DNA from 3 places in the Allobosea sp. NPDC055353 genome. Region 3 is predicted to be linked to each of the others. Evidence: predicted binding sites of a transcription regulator. Region 3 holds the regulator's gene; each other region holds the start of a gene.
The links. Region 3 encodes PhoB, which activates phosphate uptake and scavenging genes when phosphate is short. Its sites were predicted from a motif close to TGTCATNNANCTGTCAT; they were not measured.

Region 1: a site for PhoB is predicted at 2,085-2,101, ahead of ugpB (sn-glycerol-3-phosphate ABC transporter substrate-binding protein UgpB). Genes of this name have one in related genera too.
Region 2: a site for PhoB is predicted at 1,462-1,478, ahead of phnC (phosphonate ABC transporter ATP-binding protein). Genes of this name have one in related genera too.

The regions. Positions count from the first base shown of each region.
Region 1 is NZ_JBSHMC010000003.1:256,184-259,455, forward strand. It holds gene ugpA (sn-glycerol-3-phosphate ABC transporter permease UgpA) at 1-604, opposite strand, end outside; gene ugpB (sn-glycerol-3-phosphate ABC transporter substrate-binding protein UgpB) at 675-2,000, opposite strand; gene ACWIEX_RS21765 (fumarylacetoacetate hydrolase family protein) at 2,229-3,272, shown strand, end outside.
Region 2 is NZ_JBSHMC010000002.1:1,442,244-1,445,515, reverse strand. It holds gene phnD (phosphonate ABC transporter substrate-binding protein) at 1-461, opposite strand, end outside; gene phnC (phosphonate ABC transporter ATP-binding protein) at 544-1,362, opposite strand; gene ACWIEX_RS20155 (efflux RND transporter periplasmic adaptor subunit) at 1,792-2,871, shown strand; gene ACWIEX_RS20150 (efflux RND transporter permease subunit) at 2,978-3,272, shown strand, end outside.
Region 3 is NZ_JBSHMC010000002.1:932,382-935,653, forward strand. It holds gene ACWIEX_RS17815 (LysR family transcriptional regulator) at 1-584, shown strand, start outside; gene ACWIEX_RS17820 (SpoIIAA family protein) at 641-1,027, shown strand; gene phoB (phosphate regulon transcriptional regulator PhoB) at 1,031-1,738, opposite strand; gene phoU (phosphate signaling complex protein PhoU) at 1,752-2,471, opposite strand; gene pstB (phosphate ABC transporter ATP-binding protein PstB) at 2,549-3,272, opposite strand, start outside.

The DNA.
Region 1 (3,272 bases), on a different contig from region 3:
ACCGGCGCATCGGCCGGGCGCCGTCGATCACCGCCGCCTCGATCACGCTCTTGGGGATCGATTGCAGGCCGGCGAGGAAGAACAGGAAATTGTAGCTGATCTGCTTCCAGGTCGCGGCGAGGATGACCAGCAGCATGGCGTGGTTGCCGTTGAGGCGCGGATTCCACGGGATGCCCAGCGATTGCAGGCCACGCGCGAGCATGCCGAGCGAGGGATCGAACATGAAGAGCCAGAGCACGCCGGCGATGGCGGGCGCCACCGCATAGGGCCAGATCAGCAAGGTCTTGTAGATCTCGGCACCGCGGATCTGCCGGTCCGCCATCACGGCGAAGAGCAGCGCGATCGAGAGCGAGAGAACGCAGACGAAAGTGGAAAAGATGGCGGTGTTGATGAAGGCCTTGAGATAGCCGGGATCGGCAAAGAGCGCCTGGTAGTTCTCGAACCAGACGAACTGCGTCGAGATGCCGAAGGCATCCTCGAGCAGGAAGCTCTGCCAGACCGCCTGGCTCGCCGGCCAGTAGAAGAACACGATGGTGATCGCGAGCTGCGGCAGAAGCAGCAGGAAGGGGATCGTCAGCCCCTTGAAATATGCGTTCTTCTGCATCGGCTTCCCTGGAACGAAACGGCCATCCCGAACACATCTGTCCGGGATGGCCTTGGATATGCAAGCGCTATCAGCGGGCCGCGGTGCGCTCGAACTGGCGCAGCATCTGGTTGCCGCGCTCGACCGCGGCGTCCAGCGCCGCCTGCGGCGACTTCTGGCCGTTCAGCGCCGCCTCCAGCTCCTCCGACCAGATGTCGCGGATCTGGACGAGGCTGCCGTAGCGCAGGCCCTTCGAGTTGTCGGTCGGGGGCTTGTTGGTCAGCTCGAGGATCGGGGTCTCGAGATAGGGCTTGTCCTTGTAGAAGCCGGACGCCTTGACCTTCTCATAGGCTGCCTTGGTGATCGGCAGGTAGCCCGACTCGGTATGCAGCTTCACCTGGCGGTCGACATTCGAGAGGAAGGTGAAGAACTTGGCGACGCCCTTGTATTCGTTCGCCTTCTTGCCGCCCATCACCCAGAGCGAAGCACCGCCGATGATCGAGTTCTGCGGAGCGCCCTGCACGTCGGGATAGTACGGCATCGCGGCGTTGGCCCAGTCGAACTTGGCGTTCGCCTTGACGTTTCCGAAGAAGCCGGAGGAGGTCAGGAAGATCGGGCATTCGCCCGAGGTGAAGCGGCCTTCGCCATTATTGGTGCGGCCGGAATAGTCATAGGTCTTGTCCTTCTGCAGCTCGACCAGGTTGGTCCAGTGCTTCAGGAAGGCCGGGCTCTTGTTGAAGTTCAGCACGGCATCGGCGCCGGCCATGCCGTTGACCTTGGTCGAGAGCGCGATGTTGTGCCAGGCCCCGAACTGCTCGATATTGGCCCAGGGCGCCCAGGCGTTCGAGACGCCGCATTTGTCGTAGCCGGCGGCCTTCAGCTTCTTGGCGGCCTCGAAGGTCTCGGGCCAGGTCTTCGGCGGCTTCTCGGGGTCGAGGCCCGCCTTCTTGAAGGCGTCCTTGTTGTACCACATCACCATCGACGAGGAGTTGAACGGCATCGAGAGCATCTCGCCCTTGGCCGTCGAATAATAGCCGCTGATCGCCGGCAGATAGGCGCTCGGATCGAATTTCTCGCCGGCTTCCTTCATCATCTCGTGGACCGGCTTGATCGCGCCCTTGGCCGACATCATCGTGCCGGTGCCGACCTCGAAGACCTGCAGGATATGCGGCGCCTGGCCGGCGCGGAAGGCGGCGATGCCGGCGTTCAGCGTGTCGGGATAGGAGCCCTTGTAGACCGGAACGACCTTGTAATCCTTCTGCGAGGCGTTGAAATCCTCGGAGAGCTTGACGACGACGTCGTTATTGGCGCCGGTCAGCGCGTGCCACCACTGGATTTCGGTCTGCGCGAGGGCCGGCGAGGCGCCGGCCAGCGCAAAGGCCGCGACCGACATCAGGATGCGCGATTTGATGCTCATGGAATATCTCCCTTCCGCGGGCGGGCGCCGCCGCGGTTCTTGTCGTTGGTGCGCAAGCTAGCATGAAGCGCAGGCGACATTTCAATGACAAATCGATGACGACCCGCGCAATCCGCCTATGGTCTCGGTCGGAGGTCCGGCATCGACCGTGACGGCCTCTCGCTTGCACATTCCGACGGAACCGGCTGATCTGCGCTCCCCGATCCGAATCCGCCTGTGGATGCCGCCATGCCCAGCCTCGACCTTGCCGTGACCACGACCCTGCCCGCGGATGCCGAGGCCGCCGCGCTCGCGGGCCGCGTCTGGCGTCCCGATCTCGGCGGGCCAGCCGTAGTGACGCTGCGCGGCGGGCAGGTGATCGATGTCACCGCGAGCTTCGCGACCAGCCGCGACCTCTGCGAGGACGCCGATCCGGCGGCGGCGCTGCGGGCGGCCCAGGGCGAGGCGATCGGTTCGCTCGCCGACATCCTCGCCAACACGCCTGTGGACGGCCGCGACCTTACGCGGCCCTGGCTGCTCTCGCCGCTCGACCTGCAGGCGGTGAAGGCGGCCGGCGTCACCTTCGCGGTCTCGATGCTGGAGCGCGTGATCGAGGAGAAGGCGCGCGGCAACCCGGCCGCCGCCGCGACGATCCGCGAGGAGATCGGCAAGCTCATTGGCGACGATCTCTCCAAGCTGAAGCCCGGCTCGCCCGAGGCGATGCATCTCAAGGAGGTGCTGATCAAGCAGGGCGCCTGGAGCCAGTATCTCGAAGTCGGGATCGGGCCGGATGCCGAGATCTTCACCAAGGCGCCGCCGATGTCGACGGTCGGCACCGGCGCGGATGCCGGCCTGCATCCGGCCTCGAGCTGGAACAATCCCGAGCCGGAGATCGTGCTGATCGTCGCCTCGGATGGACGGATCGTCGGCGCCACGCTCGGCAACGACGTCAACCTGCGCGATGTCGAGGGCCGCTCGGCCCTGCTGCTCGGCAAGGCCAAGGACAACAACGCCGCCGCGGCGGTCGGCCCCTTCATCCGCCTGTTCGATGCCGGCTTCACGCTCGACCATGTCCGCCGGACGACGGTGACGCTGACGGTCGAGGGGCAGGACGGCTTCCGGCTGGAAGGCACCTCCTCGATCGCGAAGATCAGCCGCGACCCGGCCGATCTCGCCGCCCAGATGATCGGCCCGCATCACCAGTATCCGGACGGGGCGGCGCTCTATCTCGGCACCATGTTCGCGCCGATCAAGGATCGCGATGCGCCCGGCGGCGGCTTCACCCATAAATAC
Region 2 (3,272 bases), 510 kb from region 3:
CCGGAGGTCGAGTTCGGGTCGACGAGGCCGAGATTCTTGCCCTTGAGGTCCTCGACCTTCTGATAGGGCGAGTCCTTCTTCACATAGAAGACCGAGTGGTAGCCCTTGGTGCCGTCGAGATTGGTTTCGATGGCGAAGGCGTCGGTCTTGGCGCCGGTCATGCGGGCGCGGGCGAAGGAGGCCGGGCCGTAGGAGGCGATGTGGATGTTGCCGGCGCGCTGACCTTCGATGATCGCGGCATAGTCGTTGGCGATGCGCAGGGTGACCTTGGTGCCGAGCTCCCTGGCGAGATACTGCACGAAGGGAGTGTAGCGCTCGGTAACGCCGGAGGCGTTCTCGGAGGGGATGATCGCGAAGACGAGCTCGGGATACTTGGCCTTCCAGTCCTGTGCGAAAGCCGGGGCGGCGGCGAGCGCGAGGCCGGCAACGGCGAGCTTGAGGGTATGACGACGGGTCAGCATCGATGTGCTCCTGGTTGTAGTCGTAGTCGGGATGGTCTTCTCGCGGGGGCGGCCCTCGGGCCGGTCCGGCGATCTCTGGAAATCAGGCGATCTTCTGGCGGACGCGCTTCGCCTCGGAGGCGGCGATGGCGTCGAGCGCATCCAGCGCCTCGGCGCCGGCATCCTTGGCCTCGATGCCGTAGAGCTCGGCGGCGACCTCGCGGGTCAGCGCCTGCGGCACGTCGTCGAACACGACCTTGCCGGCGGACATCCCGATCAGCCGGTCACAGTATTTCGCGGCGATGTCGAGGTCGTGCAGGTTGCACATCACGGTGATGCCGTCCTCGCGATTGATGCGGAACAGCGCGTCCATGACGACCTGGGTGTTGCGCGGGTCGAGCGAGGCGATCGGCTCGTCGGCGAGGATGATGCGCGGCTCCTGGACGAGGGCGCGGGCGATGGCGACGCGCTGCTGCTGGCCGCCGGAGAGGGTCTCGGCGCGCTGCGCCAGCAAGTGGCCCATATCGAGACGTTCGAGTGCCGCGATGGCGCGGATCTTGTCGTCCTCGGAGAAGCTCTTGACCAGCGTCAGCGCCGCGGAGCGGTGGTTCAGGCGGCCGAGCAGGACATTGGTCAGCACGTCGAGGCGGCCGACGAGGTTGAACTGCTGGAAGATCATCGCCGTGTCGCGGCGCCAGCGCCGCAGCGAGGCGCCCTTCAGGCCGGTGACGTCCTGCTCTTCGCAGACGATCCGGCCGGAGGTCGGCTCTGTCAGGCGGTTCAGCATGCGCAGCAATGTCGACTTGCCGGCGCCGGAGGGGCCGATCACGCCGATCATCTCTCCCTTCGGGACGGTCAGGGTGACAGCGTCGACCGCGTTCCTGTCGCCAAAGCGCTTGGTCAGACCTTCGATGCGCAGCATGAAACGGTTCTCGGGCACGATGCGGGCATGAGCGCGTCCCCGTCCGGCCAGGGCCGGAGTGGCGGGCGTCTCGATCGCGGCGAGCCCTAACGGCTGCGGATGACAGCGGCGTGACGGCCCGGACATGAGCGATTTGTGCCCCCGTGAGCCGGTCAACGTTTCGTGAGGTCTCCAGAATGCGCTTGGACGATCCGCGGCTTACCGGCAGGATGACGGTGGATGCTTGTGTGCGGCGGAGATGCCCGTGGCGGCGGGCCTCTTATCGGCAGGCTTCTTGTCGGCAAGCATCTTGCATCGATGCTGCGAGGCCGGATCGATGCGGCATCGGCACAGAAACTGCGGTTTTTGTGCCGCTGTGGCGCGCCGGCATCTTAGCAACGCCTTTCGTTCCATTTAAGACCAATGGGCGGCAACGGAGCCTCCAGCCTGATGAAGCGGTTCGTTCTTCTTGTTCTCGTCGCCGCCATCGCGGGCGGCGGCTACTATGCTTACCGCAACCAGCGCGCCGGCACGCAGCAGGCCCAGGCGAGCGCGGTCTCCGGGCCGCGCGCCGTGCCGGTCGAGGTTGCCTCGATCGAGGTCATGACCGTCAGCGAGGAGGTCGAGGCGCTCGGCACGCTCGCCGCCGACGAATCCGTAGTGATCGCGCCCGAGATCGCCGGCCGCGTCATCGCGCTCGGCTTCAAGGAAGGCGAGCGCGTCAAGGCAGGCCAGGATCTCGTCAAGCTCGACACCGCGATCCTCGATGCCGAACTCAAGCAGGCGCAGGCCGATCTCAGCCTCGCCCGGGATACCCATGAGCGGCTGCGGGCGCTGGTCCAGCGCGGTTCGGGCACGCAGGTCGCGCTCGACGAAGCCGGCGCGAAGCTTGCTTCGAGCGAGGCACGCATCCAGCTGGCCAAGGCCAAGCTGGCGCAGTCGACCATCGTGGCGCCGTTCAGCGGCGTCGTCGGACTGCGCTCGGTCGGCGTCGGCGATTACGTCTCCGTCGGCAAGCCCTTGATCACGCTGACCAGCATCGATCCGATCAAGATCGATTTCCGCGTGCCCGAGATCTATCTCAGCCGCCTCAAGGTCGGCCAGCCCGTGCAAATGGGCGTCGACGCGGTTCCGGACCGGAAATTCCAGGGGCAGATCTACGCGATTGACCCGGTGGTCGACGTCAATGGCCGGGCGATCCGCCTGCGTGCCAACATCCCGAACGCCGATCTCGCGCTGAAGCCTGGCCTTTTCGCCCGCCTCGCCATCACCATCGACCAGCGCCAGAACGCGATCGTCGTGCCGGAGATGGCGGTCGTGCCGGATGCGGTCGGCAAGATGGTCTACGTCGTCGACCAGGGCAAGGCGAAGCGCGTCACCGTCGAATTGGGCAAGCGTCTGCCGGGGAAGGTGGAGATCGTCAGCGGGCTGACGCCCGGCATGCAGATCATCACCGCCGGCCAGATGCGGCTGCGCGACGGCGCCGCCGTCGCGATCAAGGACAAGGTCGTCCGGACGAGCCAGCTCTAGGGCATTTCCGCGTTTCCCGCGAATGCTCCACCTCCTTGTTTTGTCGCATTTTCTGCACGCGAACCGGCATCCACCTCGCCCGAAAATGCTCTAGGACCGGCCCCTCATGAGCCTCTTCGAACTCTTCGTCCGCCGGCCCGTTCTCTCGACGGTGCTGAGCCTGTTGGTGATCCTGATCGGCATCGTCTCCTATGGCCGCCTGACGATCCGCGAATACCCGAATATCGACGAGCCCGTGGTCTCGGTCCGAACCGATTATCGCGGCGCCTCGGCGGAGATCATCGAGACGCAGGTCACGCAGATCCTCGAGAATTCGATCGCCGGCATCGAAGGCATCGAGATCATCTCCTCGACCAGCCGCCAAGAGCGCAGCTTCATCCAGGTGCGCTTCCGGCCCGATG
Region 3 (3,272 bases):
GCTTTCCGGCCTTCGCCGAGGCACATCCCGGCGTCGACGTGCAGTTCACCAATTATGTCAGCGAGAGCGAGACCGAGGAGCCGGATATCGAGATCGCCCATGGCGTCCCGCCCTGGCCTGGAAAGGAGGCGCATTTCCTGTTCGGCCGCGATGTCGCGCTCGTCGCCGCGCCGAGCCTGATCGAGCGGATGGGCGGTTTCCGCCGCGCCGCCGATATCCAGAAGATGACCCTGCTGCAGCACTACCAGATGCCGGCCTTCTGGGCCGAGTTCACCGAAGCCCATGACCTGCGCGGCGCGGTGCCGGAGCATACCGTGCGCTACGGCTATTATTCCGTGATCACCAGCGCCGCCGTCGCCGGCCTCGGCCTCGCGCTGGCGCCACGCTGCTACGTCGCCGACGAGTTGGCCTCCGGCGCGCTCGTCAATCCGCTGGGGCTCGGCTTCACCAGCGCCACCGGCTGCTGGCTGACGCGGCCGCTCGAACAGCCGCCGCGGCCGGGGCTGGATGCCTTCATCGCCTGGCTGCGGGCCGAGGCCGAGAGCTTCGACGCAGCGACGCGCGCCCCGCCCGCTTCCACCTGATCCGCCCGGCGAAACCTCCCCCTCGCCGGCGCGTTGTCACCCGAGGAGGAGGAGCCATGCTCACCATTCTGCCCGCCCCGGACCATGTCGCCGCCTATCGGCTGTCGCAGACGCTCACGGCTGAGGATCTCGACGCCATCATGGCCGATATCGACGCCCGGCTCACACGCCACGAGAAGCTCGGCATCCTCGCCGACATGACCGATTTCACCGACATGACGCTGGCCGCGGCCTGGAAGGACGCGCGCTACAGCCTCGGCAAGCTCTGGGAGCTCCGGCGCTTCCCGAAGGAGGCGGTGATCACCGACAAGGGCTGGCTCGCCGGCTTCGTCGATCTGCTCGACCCGGCGATCCCCTTCGTCAAGGTCCGCGCCTTCAAGCCCGAGGACTATGACAAGGCATTGACCTGGGCCGGCGATATCGAGGGCGGCCCGAACGCCTGAGGCTTACGCAGTTCCGCTGCGCGCGAAGGTCTCGTCGAAGGCGTAGCCGGCGCCGCGTACGGTGCGCAGCGGGTCCTTGGCGTCGCCCGGCGTGATCGCCTTGCGCAGCCGCCCGACATGGACGTCCACCGTGCGCTCGTCGATATAGACGTCGCGGCCCCAGACGGCGTCGAGAAGCTGGGCGCGCGAATAGACCCGGCCCGGCGCCTGCATCAGGAACTCGAGCAGGCGGAACTCGGTCGGGCCGAGATGCAGTTCGCTCCCCGCGCGCCGGACGCGCCGCGTCGTACGGTCGAGCTCGAGATCGCCGGCCGCGAGCAGCCCTGCGACATGGCCTGGCTTCGCCCTGCGAAGAAGCGCCTGGATGCGGGCGATCAGCTCCGGCAGCGAGAACGGCTTCACGACATAGTCGTCGGCGCCGGTCGCAAGGCCGCGCACGCGCTCGGTCTCCTCGCCGCGCGCCGTCAGCATGATGATCGGCACGCGCTCGGTGTCGCGGCGCGAGCGGAGGCGGCGGCAGAGCTCGATGCCGGACAATCCCGGCAGCATCCAGTCGAGCAGGACCAGATCGGGCGTTGAATCGCGCAGATGCAGCTCGGCGTCATCCCCGCGCGCGACGCTGTCGACCTCGAAGCCCTCGGCTTCGAGGTTGTAGCGCAGCAGCAGGGTGAGCGGCTCCTCGTCCTCGACGATCAGGATACGTGCGGCCATGTTGGCTTTGACCTCAGCTTCCCGTCACCGCTTCGACCTCGATATTGGTCGTGTCGAGCTTCGGGCGGTTCGCATCGAGAGAATCGCCGGTGACGAGGTAATGGATCGTCTCGGCGATATTGGTGGTGTGGTCGCCGATGCGCTCGATGTTCTTGGCGCAGAACAGCAGATGCGTGCAGAAGGTGATGTTGCGCGGATCTTCCATCATATAGGTCAGGAGTTCGCGGAACAGCGAGGTGTAGAGCGCGTCGATCTCGTCGTCGCGCTTCCAGACCTCGAGCGCCTTCTGCTCGTTGGTCGCGGCATAGGCGTCGAGCACGTCCTTGAGCTGGGCCTGCACGAGGCGGCTGATATGCTCGAGGCCGACGACGGCGCGATGCGGCGGCTGGAACTGGCCGGCGATGGCGACGGCGCGCTTGGCGATGTTCTTGGCGAGATCGCCGACGCGCTCGATGTCGGATGCGAGGCGGATCGCCGAGATCAGCTCGCGCAGGTCCTGCGCCAGCGGCTGGCGGCGGGCGATGGTGAGCACCGCCTTCTCCTCCACCTCGCGCTGGAGGTTGTCGAGGCGCTGGTCGGCCGAGATGATCTTCTGGGCGAGCGCGGTGTCGCGGCGCACCAGCGCAACCGTGGAATCGCCCAGCATGCGCTCGGCCATGCCGCCCATTTCGGCGAGGCTGCGGCGGATGCCTTCGAGATCGGCGTCGTAGGAGCGGACGATATGGTCGGTCATGGCGTGTTCCTCAGGCGCATCGGCCCGAAAAGTGGAAACCGGTTTTCGGGCAAGCCGATGCGAAACAAAAATGCCGCTTAGCCGAAACGGCCGGTGACGTAGTCCTGGGTCTGCTTCTTGGCGGGATTCATGAAGATCGTGTTGGTCGGCGCGAACTCGATGACCTCGCCGAGATACATGAACGCCGTGTACTGCGAGATGCGGGCCGCCTGCTGCATGTTGTGCGTGACGATGGCGATGGTGAAGTCGCTCTTCAACTGCTCCAGCAGGTCCTCGATCTTGCCGGTCGAGATCGGGTCGAGCGCCGAGGTCGGCTCGTCGAACAGGATCACCTCCGGCTTCTGCGCGATGGTGCGCGCGATGCACAGGCGCTGCTGCTGGCCGCCGGAGAGGCCCATGCCGGAGCTCTTCAGCTTGTCCTTGACCTCGTCCCAGAGCGCGGCGCGGCGCAGCGCGCCCTCGACGCGGTCGTCGAGCTCCGACTTCGGCGGCTTCTCGTAGAGGCGGATGCCGAAAGCGACGTTATCGTAGATCGACATCGGGAACGGCGTCGGCTTCTGGAAGACCATGCCGACGCGCGAGCGCAATTCATTCACATCGACGTCGTTGGAGATGATGTTGCGGCCGTCGAGCATGATCTGCCCCTCGGCACGCTGCTCCGGATAGAGCGAGTAGATCCGGTTGAAGATGCGCAGCAGGGTCGACTTGCCGCAGCCCGACGGGCCGATCAGCGCCGTGACGTGGCGGTCGCGGAAGTCGAGATTGATGTTCTTCAGCGCCTTGTGCTCGCCATAGTAGAAA